Linked DNA regions of Variovorax paradoxus. The protein of the gene in region 1 interacts with the protein of each later gene in a pairwise test. Links are inferred from orthologs where the notes say so. Each region holds a gene or a part of one and is shown in the gene's direction. Other genes may lie near its edges.

What was found.
Region 2: the proteins of AACL56_RS25260 (region 1) and glmS interact in binary tests that used the Escherichia coli proteins (3 or more experiments, as listed by UniProt). The link is inferred for Variovorax paradoxus from one-to-one orthologs.

The regions. Positions count from the first base shown.
Region 1 is NZ_LR743507.1:5,318,708-5,323,876, forward strand. What follows is about bases 1,187-4,186. They hold AACL56_RS25260 (phosphatase PAP2/dual specificity phosphatase family protein), read left to right. Parts: upstream 1,187-2,008; coding sequence 2,009-3,364; downstream 3,365-4,186. Other genes in these bases: AACL56_RS25255 (bifunctional alpha/beta hydrolase/class I SAM-dependent methyltransferase), read left to right, coding at 1,187-2,012; AACL56_RS25265 (hypothetical protein), read left to right, coding at 3,357-3,800; AACL56_RS25270 (lysophospholipid acyltransferase family protein), read left to right, coding at 3,922-4,186. In the rest of the region: AACL56_RS25250 (CDP-alcohol phosphatidyltransferase family protein), read left to right, coding at 1-217; more of AACL56_RS25255, read left to right, coding at 246-1,186; more of AACL56_RS25270, read left to right, coding at 4,187-4,596; AACL56_RS25275 (phosphatidate cytidylyltransferase), read left to right, coding at 4,720-5,169.
Region 2 is NZ_LR743507.1:1,754,087-1,758,036, forward strand. What follows is about bases 1,085-3,950. They hold glmS (glutamine--fructose-6-phosphate transaminase (isomerizing)), read left to right. Parts: upstream 1,085-1,510; coding sequence 1,511-3,391; downstream 3,392-3,950. Other genes in these bases: AACL56_RS07830 (Lrp/AsnC family transcriptional regulator), read right to left, coding at 1,085-1,372; AACL56_RS07840 (carboxymuconolactone decarboxylase family protein), read left to right, coding at 3,484-3,876; putA (trifunctional transcriptional regulator/proline dehydrogenase/L-glutamate gamma-semialdehyde dehydrogenase), read right to left, coding at 3,901-3,950. In the rest of the region: bifunctional UDP-N-acetylglucosamine diphosphorylase/glucosamine-1-phosphate N-acetyltransferase GlmU, read left to right, coding at 1-657; more of AACL56_RS07830, read right to left, coding at 890-1,084. UniProt on the Escherichia coli protein: Catalyzes the first step in hexosamine metabolism, converting fructose-6P into glucosamine-6P using glutamine as a nitrogen source.

The DNA.
Region 1 (5,169 bases):
GGTCGGCGCCTCGCGCCGGTACGACGGGCCGCTGGGCAAGAGCGACCGGGCCTTCGTGTTCGGCGCGCTGGGTCTCTACGTAGCGCTGGGCGGCCCGCTGCCGGGCTGGACAGCCTGGCTGATGCCGCTCGTGGCCGTGCTGGTGGCCTGGACCACGGTCAACCGCATCCGCCGGGCGCTGGCGGAAGCCGAGGCCGCGCCCGCCTCCCTCGCCTGACACCACAACAAGATTTCACAGGGATTCAATGACAGACATCATTTCGCGCAAGGCCGAAGAGCTCCATTTCCAGACGCACGACGGCGAGTCGCTGTTCTACCGCCGCTGGCCCGCCACGGGCGCGCAACGCCGCGGCGCCGTGCTTCTGTTCCATCGCGGCCATGAACACGGCGCGCGCATGGCCCACCTGGTCGACGAGCTGGACCTGCCCGACTTCGACTTCTACGCATGGGACGCTCGCGGCCACGGCCGCTCGCCCGGCCAGCGCGGCTACAGCCCGAGCTTCGGCACCTCGGTGCGCGACGTGCAGACCTTCGTGCAGCACATCGGCGCCGTCCACGGCGTGCCCGAGCAGGACATCCACGTGGTCGCGCAGAGCGTGGGCGCGGTGCTGATCGCCACCTGGGCCCACGACTACGCACCCAAGGTGCGCGGCCTCACGCTCGCCTCGCCGGCTTTCAAGGTGAAGCTGTACGTGCCGTTCGCGCGGCCCAGCCTGGCGCTCATGCACAAGCTGCGCGGGCTGTTCTTCGTCAACAGCTACGTGAAGGCGAAGTTCCTCACGCACGACCCCGAGCGCATCGCGAGCTACGAGAGCGATCCGCTCATCTCGCGGCCCATCGCGGTCAACATCCTGCTAGGGCTGTACGAGGCCGCCGACCGCGTGGTGGCCGACGCCAACGCGATCACGCTGCCGGTGCAGCTGCTCATCTCGGGCGCCGACTGGGTGGTACACCACAAGCCGCAGCACCGATTCTTCGAGCGGCTCGGCAGCGCGGTGAAGACCAGGACCGAACTGCCCGGCTTCTTCCACGACACGCTGGGCGAGAAGGACCGCGCACCGGCCGTGGCGCAGATCCGCGAGTTCATCCTGCAGCGCTTCGACGAGCCGGCGGTGCCGGTCGACCGCCGCGAGGCGCACCTGAGCGGCGACACGGCCGACGAGTCGCGCGCGCTGGCCGAGCCGCTCTCGCCGCTGTCGCCACGCGGTGCCTACTGGGCCATGACGCGCGCCGGGCTCAAGCTGGGCGGCACCATGTCCGAGGGCATCAAGCTGGGCCACGAGACCGGCTTCGACTCGGGCAGCACGCTGGACTACGTGTACCGCAACCATCCGGCGGGCAGCTCGGCCATCGGCCGCGCCATCGACAACACCTACCTGAACTCCATCGGCTGGCGCGGCATCCGCCAGCGCAAGATCCATGTCGAGGAGCTGCTGCGGATCGCGATGGAGCGGCTGGCCGAGATGCACCGCGAGGTGCGCGTGATGGACATCGCCGCCGGCCACGGCCGCTACGTGCTCGACGCGGTGCAGGCCAGCCCGGTGAAGGCCAGCTCGATCCTGCTGCGCGACTACAGCGACATCAACGTGCGCGACGGCCGCGCGCTCATCGCGGAAAAGGGCCTGGAAGACGTGGCGCAGTTCGTGCAGGCCGATGCCTTCGACCGCATCAGCCTCGCCAGCGTCGTGCCGCGGCCCACGCTGGCCGTGGTGTCGGGCCTGTACGAGCTGTTCCCCGACAACGAGATGGTGCGCCGCTCGCTCGCGGGCGTGGGCGACGCGGTGGAAGACCGCGGCTACCTGGTCTACACCGGCCAGCCGTGGCACCCGCAGCTCGAGATGATCGCGCGCGCACTCACCAGCCATCGCCAGGGCGAGGCCTGGGTGATGCGCCGCCGCACCCAGTACGAGATGGACCAGCTGGTCGAGGAAGCAGGCTTCCGCAAGATCGACCAGCGGGTGGACGAGTGGGGCATCTTCACGGTGTCGCTGGCGGTGCGCACCGAGCGATGACCGCCTGGCTGGCGCAACGGCCCTGGAAGCGTGCCGCCCTGTGGCTGGTGGTGCTGGGGCCGTTGTTCTATTCCACCTACGGCTTCGCCAACTGGTGGGCCACCACGCGCGCCCACGTGCCGTCGATGGCCTTCGGCTGGGAACGCCATGTGCCGTTCTGGCCGTGGACGATCTTTCCGTACTGGACGATCAACGTCTTCTACGCGCTGTCGCTGTTCCTGGCGCGCAGCAGGCACACGCTCGACCGGCACGCGCTGCGGCTCGTCACGGCCACGCTCGTCGCCTGCACCTGCTTCATCCTGTGGCCGCTGCACTTCAGCTTCGGCCAGCCCCCGGTCGATGGCGCGCCGGCCTTCCTGTTCAACGCGCTGCGCGGCTTCGACCAGCCGTTCAACCAGGCGCCTTCGCTGCACATCGCGCTGGCGGTGATCCTCTGGGACTGGTACCGGCAGTTCCTGCGCCCGCTGTGGGCGCGGCTGGTGCTGCATGTGTGGGCCTTCGCGATCTGCGCGTCGGTGCTGACGACGTGGCAGCACCACTTCATCGACATCCCGACCGGCGCGCTGCTGGGCATCTTCTGCGTCTGGCTGTGGCCGCTGGAACGCGTGGTGTCGATGCCGCGCGCCTGGCAGCGCACGCGCGACGCGCAACGCTGGAAGCTGGCCGGCTTCTATGCGGCGGGCGCAGCGCTGTGCCTCGCTGCCGCGCTGAGCGGTGGCGGCATCGTGTTGTGGCTGGCCTGGCCGGCCGCGGCACTGGCGCTGGTGGCGCTCAACTACGTCGGCTTCGGTGCGCGCGGCTTCCAGATGGACGGCCATGGCCGCATGGGCTGGGCGGCACGCTGGCTGTTCGCGCCCTACCGGCTCGGCGCGGCCGTCAATGCCTGGCTGTGGACGCGCAAGCTGCCGGCTTCCGTCGAGGTGGCGCCCGGCCTGCGCCTGGGTCGCCGACCGACGCGCGCCGAATGGCTTGCCGCCGGAAAACCCCGGCTCGTGAGCCTGTGCGCCGAGCTGCAGCTGCCGGCCGGCGTGACGCACGCGCGCTGCGTGCCGATGCTCGACCTGACGGTGCCGCCCACCGTGCGGCTGCAGCGCGCGGCGGCGGTGATCGAAGGCCGGCGGCACAGCGCGGAAGGCGCTACCGTGTGGGTCTGCTGCGCGCTCGGCTTCTCGCGCAGCGCGGCGGCGTCCATCGCCTGGCTGGGCCGCTACGGCGCGGCTGGCGGCATCGCGCAGGCCGAGGCCGCGGTGCGCCGTGCCCGGCCGCAGATCGTGCTGCGCGGCGCATGGCTGGCGTCGCTGGAACCCCTGAAGCCTCTTTCGAAGCTGCCGGAGGTACACCGCCATGACTGACACCGAACGCACCACCTGCACCGCGCTGGCCGGCCTGCTGCGCGCCGCCGCGCTGCTGGCCCTGTGGGGCTTCGCGCTGACCTGCATCGCCGCGCTGGTGCTTGCACTCACGTTGCGATCGCTCTCCACCACGCCCACCATGGCCTTCGGCGCGGTGGTGATCCTGGGCGCGCTGGAGCGCTACTTCGCATTCCGGCTGCGCTTCGACGAGTCGCTGTTCGACGGCCTCGCGCGCGGCACCGTGACCTCGCTCGACGCGCTCGACAAGGCGCTGTCTTCGCTCGGCCTGCGCGACGCCCCGCCGCAACACCAGGCCACGCGCGCGCTCGACGACCGCGTGCAGGGCACCCGCCAGCTCATGCAGCGCCACGCCATCGTGGTCGCCTGCCAGAGCGCCATGTTCCTCCTCGCCTTGATGACCCAGGACTTGTCATGACTCTCCCCCAGGCCTGCCCACCGCATGTGGCCACCCCTCCCTTCGCCGGACGCACCGGCAGGCCGGCGAAGCCGGTTGCGCAGTGCGCACCGAAACAGGCGCACGCCACGGAGGCGACGCTTTGAGCGACACGACGGACAAACCCGAAAGCACCGTGCTGCGGCGCGGCCTCGCCATCGTGGCGGGCAAGCTCATCATCGGCGCAGCCAGTCTCCTGACCGGCGTGCGCGCCATCTGGTCGGGCACCACGCCGAAGGCCGAGCAGACGCTGTACTTCGCCAACCACACCAGCCACGGCGACTTCGTGCTGCTGTGGGCCACGCTGCCGCCCGACCTGCGCGCGCTCACGCGGCCGGTGGCCGGGCAGGACTACTGGGAAGCCTCGAAGCTGCGCAGCTTCATCGGCCACGACGTGTTCAATGCGCTGATGATCCGGCGCGACGGCTCGGGCCAGGGCGGCAACCCGGTCGACCAGATGAAGGAGGCGCTGGAAGGCGGCGATTCGCTCATCATGTTCCCCGAGGGCACGCGCAACATCGGCGACGACATCCTGCTGCCGCTGAAGAGCGGGCTGTTCCACCTGGCGCGCGCCTGCCCGCACGTGCGGCTGGTGCCGGTGTGGATCGAGAACCTCAAGCGGGTGCTGCCCAAGGGCGTGCTGGTGCCGATCCCGCTGGCCTGCACGGTGCGTTTCGGCACGCCGCTCGTTCTCGCCGAGGGGGAGGACAAGGTGTCGTTCCTCGCCCGCGCGCGCGCGGCCATGCTGGACCTGCGGCCCGAGTACGACCGGGTATGAGGTCCACCCCCAGGCTGCGCGCACTGCGTGTCGCTTCTCCACTCCCCTTGCAGGGGGCAACACCAGCAGCCCGGCAAATCCGGTTCCGCGGTGTTCCGCAAACAATTCCAACAAGAAGCTGACATGGAACTATCTCCCTTCGCCTGGACCACCTTCAAGCTGTTCGGCGGCGTCTTCGGCGTGCTCGTGCTGGCATCGGCCATCGGCGCGCTGCTGAAGTGGCGCGTGGCGCACGGCCAGCCCCACTCGGTGATCGACAACCTCAACTCGCGTGTCAATGCCTGGTGGGTGATGGTGGCGGTCATCGGCATCGCCTTCGCCTTCGGCAAGGGCGGCGTGATCGTGCTGTTCTACCTGATCTCGTTCTATGCGCTGCGCGAGTTCATCAGCCTGGCCTACACGCGCCGCGGCGACCACGGCGCGATCGCGCTGGCCTTCTTCGTGGCACTGCCCGGGCAGTACTTCCTGATCTGGATCGAGTGGTACGGGCTGTATTCCATCTACATCCCTGTGTATGCCTTCCTGATCCTGCCGATCCTGGCGGCCGTGGGCGGCGACACGCAGCGCTTTCTG
Region 2 (3,950 bases), 3.6 Mb from region 1 along the record:
CAGGCGGATGCGCTGATGGCGCAGGGCGTGCGGCTGGCCGATCCGGCGCGCTTCGACCTGCGCGGCACGCTCGATTGCGGCGCCGACGTCGAGATCGACGTCAACTGCATCTTCGAAGGTGCGGTGTCGCTGGGCGAGGGCGTGCGCATCGGCGCGAACTGCGTCATTGCCAACGCGCGCATCGAGGCCGGCGCGGTGATCCATCCCTTCACGCACATCGAGGGCGAGAAGGCCGGCGTGACGGTGGGCGCGGGCGCGCTCATCGGGCCGTTCGCGCGGCTGCGGCCCGGCGCGCAACTGGGCGCCGAGGTGCACATCGGCAACTTCGTCGAGGTCAAGAACTCCACGCTGGCCGCGGGCGCCAAGGCCAATCACCTGGCCTACCTGGGCGACGCCACCGTCGGCGAGCGCGTGAACTACGGCGCCGGCAGCATCACCGCCAACTACGACGGCGCGAACAAGCATCGCACCGTGATCGGCGACGACGTGCACGTGGGCAGCAACTGCGTGCTGGTGGCTCCCATCACCATCGGTGCGGGCGGAACCATCGGCGGCGGCTCGACCGTCAACAAGTCGACCGAGCCGGGCGCGCTCACCGTCGCGCGCGGCAGGCAGGTGAGCTTTCCCAACTGGAAGCGTCCGCAAAAGAAAAAATAGCGCGCTGCACGCAGCTCGCCCCCAGGCTGCGCGCACTTCGTGTCGCTTCGCCAACCCCCTACCGGGGGCAACACCTGCGGCCCGGCAAAGCCGGTTCCGCGGTGTTCTCGACTCGCCCCCGCCTTCGTGCACTTCGTGTCGCTTCGCCTGCCCCCGCCGGGGGCAACACCGGCGACCCGGCACAGCCGGTTCCGCGGTGTTTCGCGGCGGTTCGTGAAGGGGTGCGAAAGCTTCATCCCAGCGGCACGCGGGGCTCGAACTTCGCGCGCTTGAGGCTGAAGAAGGCCTTCACGTTGCGCACGTTCGCATCGGCCGTGAACAGGCGCTGCGCGAGGGCGCCGTAGTCCGGCATGTCGCGCGCGGCCACGACCAGCACGAAGTCGGGGCCGGGCGACACGCGCCAGCACTGCTGCACCGCGTCGTCGGCGATCACGCGCGTTTCGAAGGCGTCGAGCGATGCGGCGTCCTGCCGGTCCAGCGAGATTTCCACCACCGCCTGCAGCCCGTGCCCGAGCACCGCGGCGAGCCGGTCGGGCGACAGCAGCGCCACCTGCCGCTCGATCAGGCCGATCTCCCGCAGGCGCTGCATGCGGCGCAGGCAGGTCGGTGGCGAGATGCCGACGTCGGCCGCCAGACGCTGGTTGGTTTGCGAGGCGTCGCGCTGCAGTGCGTCGAGCAGCCGCAGGTCCGTTGAATCGAGGGAGATTGATTCCATATATGGATAAATTATGGAAGAAAAATCCATATCAATGAATAGAAGAAATAAAAGTCCGAAATCAATCGAATTTGGAAAACATATTTCCTTCACTTCTTCCTACCATCGAGCCTCCTCTTCATTCAAAGGCAGTCCACCATGTGCGGCATCGTCGGGGCAGCGTCCCATCGCAACATTGTTCCGGTCCTGGTCCAGGGCCTCCAGCGGCTCGAATACCGCGGCTATGACTCGTGCGGCGTCGCGGTCCATGCCGGCGGCCTGACGCGCACGCGCACCACCTCGCGCGTGGCGGACCTCGTGGCGCAGGTGCAGGACGACAAGGTCGAAGGCCTGACCGGCATCGCCCACACGCGCTGGGCCACGCACGGCGCGCCCGCCGTGCACAACGCGCATCCGCACTTCAGCCATGGTCCCGGCGTCGACGCGGCCGGCACGCGCCCCGGCCGCATCGCGCTGGTGCACAACGGCATCATCGAAAACCACGAAACGCTGCGGGCCGCGCTCGAAGCCAAGGGCTACGCGTTCGAGAGCCAGACCGACACCGAGGTCATCGCCCACCTGGTCGACAGCCTGTACGACGGCGACCTGTTCGAAGCCGTCAAGGCCGCCGTGCTGCAGCTGCACGGCGCCTACGCCATCGCCGTGATCTGCCGCGACGAACCGCACCGCGTGGTGGGCGCACGCGCCGGCTCGCCGCTGATCCTCGGCGCCGGCAAGGACGGCACCGAGAACTTCCTGGCCAGCGACGCCATGGCCCTGGCCGGCGTGACCGACCAGATCATCTATCTGGAAGAGGGCGACGTGGTCGACCTGCAGCCCGGCAAGTACTGGATCGTCGACAGGAGCCACAAGCCGGTCACTCGCCAGGTGCGCACCGTGCTCGCCCACAGCGGCGCGGCCGAACTCGGCCCGTACCGCCACTACATGCAGAAGGAAATCTTCGAGCAGCCGCGCGCCATCGGCGACACGCTCGAAGGCGTCGAGGGCATCGTGCCCGAGCTGTTCGACGGCGTCGGGCAGGACGGCGCGACCGGTGCCAGCGCCCACCGCGTGTTCCAGGACATCGACAAGATCCTCATCCTCGCGTGCGGCACCAGCTACTACAGCGGCTGCACCGCCAAGTACTGGCTCGAAGGCATCGCCAGGATCTCCACCCAGGTCGAGATCGCCAGCGAATACCGCTACCGCGACTCCGTGCCCGATCCGAAGACGCTGGTCGTCACCATCAGCCAGTCGGGCGAAACGGCCGACACGCTGGCCGCGCTGAAGCATGCGCGCTCATTGGGCATGGAGCAGACGCTGACCATCTGCAACGTCGCCACCAGCGCCATGGTGCGCGAGTGCAAGCTGGCGTACATCACGCGCGCCGGCGTGGAGATCGGCGTGGCCTCGACCAAGGCCTTCACCACGCAACTGGCCGGCCTGTTCCTGCTCACGCTGGCCATTGCGCAGGCCAAGGGCCGGCTGAGCGCCGAAGAGGAGACGCGCTACCTGAAGGAAATGCGCCACCTGCCGGTCGCGCTGCAGTCGGTGCTTGCGCTCGAGCCGCAGATCATCGGCTGGGCCGAGGACTTCGCGCGCAAGGACAACGCGCTGTTCCTGGGCCGCGGCCTGCACTACCCGATTGCGCTGGAAGGCGCGCTCAAGCTCAAGGAAGTGACCTACATCCACGCCGAGGCCTATGCTGCCGGCGAACTCAAGCACGGTCCGCTCGCGCTCGTCACCAGCGAGATGCCCGTGGTGGCCGTGGCGCCGAACGACGCGCTGCTCGAGAAGCTCAAGAGCAACCTGCAGGAAGTGCGCGCGCGCGGCGGCGTGCTCTACGTGCTGGCCGACGGCGACACGCAGATCAAGAGCAGCGAAGGCCTGCACGTGATCCGCATGCCCGAGCACTACGGCGCGCTCTCGCCGATCCTGCACGTCGTGCCGCTGCAGCTGCTGTCGTACCACACGGCCTGCGCGCGCGGCACCGACGTGGACAAGCCGCGGAACCTGGCGAAGAGCGTCACGGTGGAGTAAGCGAAGGCGAGGGGGCTTCGCGACAATCGGTTTCCCAGGCACACCGGCAGGCGCATTGCGCCTGCACCCCGCCGCCGTCCCAAGGAGACCCCATGAAGCCCCAGCCCATCGAGTACGCAGCCGCCTCCGACGAAGTCAAGGCCGTGTACGACGACATCAAGACCTCGCGCAATGTGCCCGACGTCAACAACTTCTGGAAGTACCTCGCCAACGATCCGGCCACGCTCAGGCGCACCTGGGGCAGCCTGAAGGAAGTGATGGCACCGGGTGCGCTCGACCCGGTGGTGAAGGAAATGGTGTACCTCGCGGTGAGCGTCACCAACAGCTGCACCTATTGCATCGCGAGCCACCACGCGGGCGCGGAGAAGGCCGGCATGACGCCCGCGATGTTCGCCGAGCTCATGGCGGTGGTCGGCATGGCCAACGAGACCAACCGGCTGGTCAACGGCTACCGCGTGCCGGTCGATCCGGCGTTCGACAGGTAGCTGGCGCCGGCCGGCTCGCGCCGTTCAGCCGATCGTCATCAGGCTCGCGTTGCCGCCGGCCGCGGCGGTGTTGA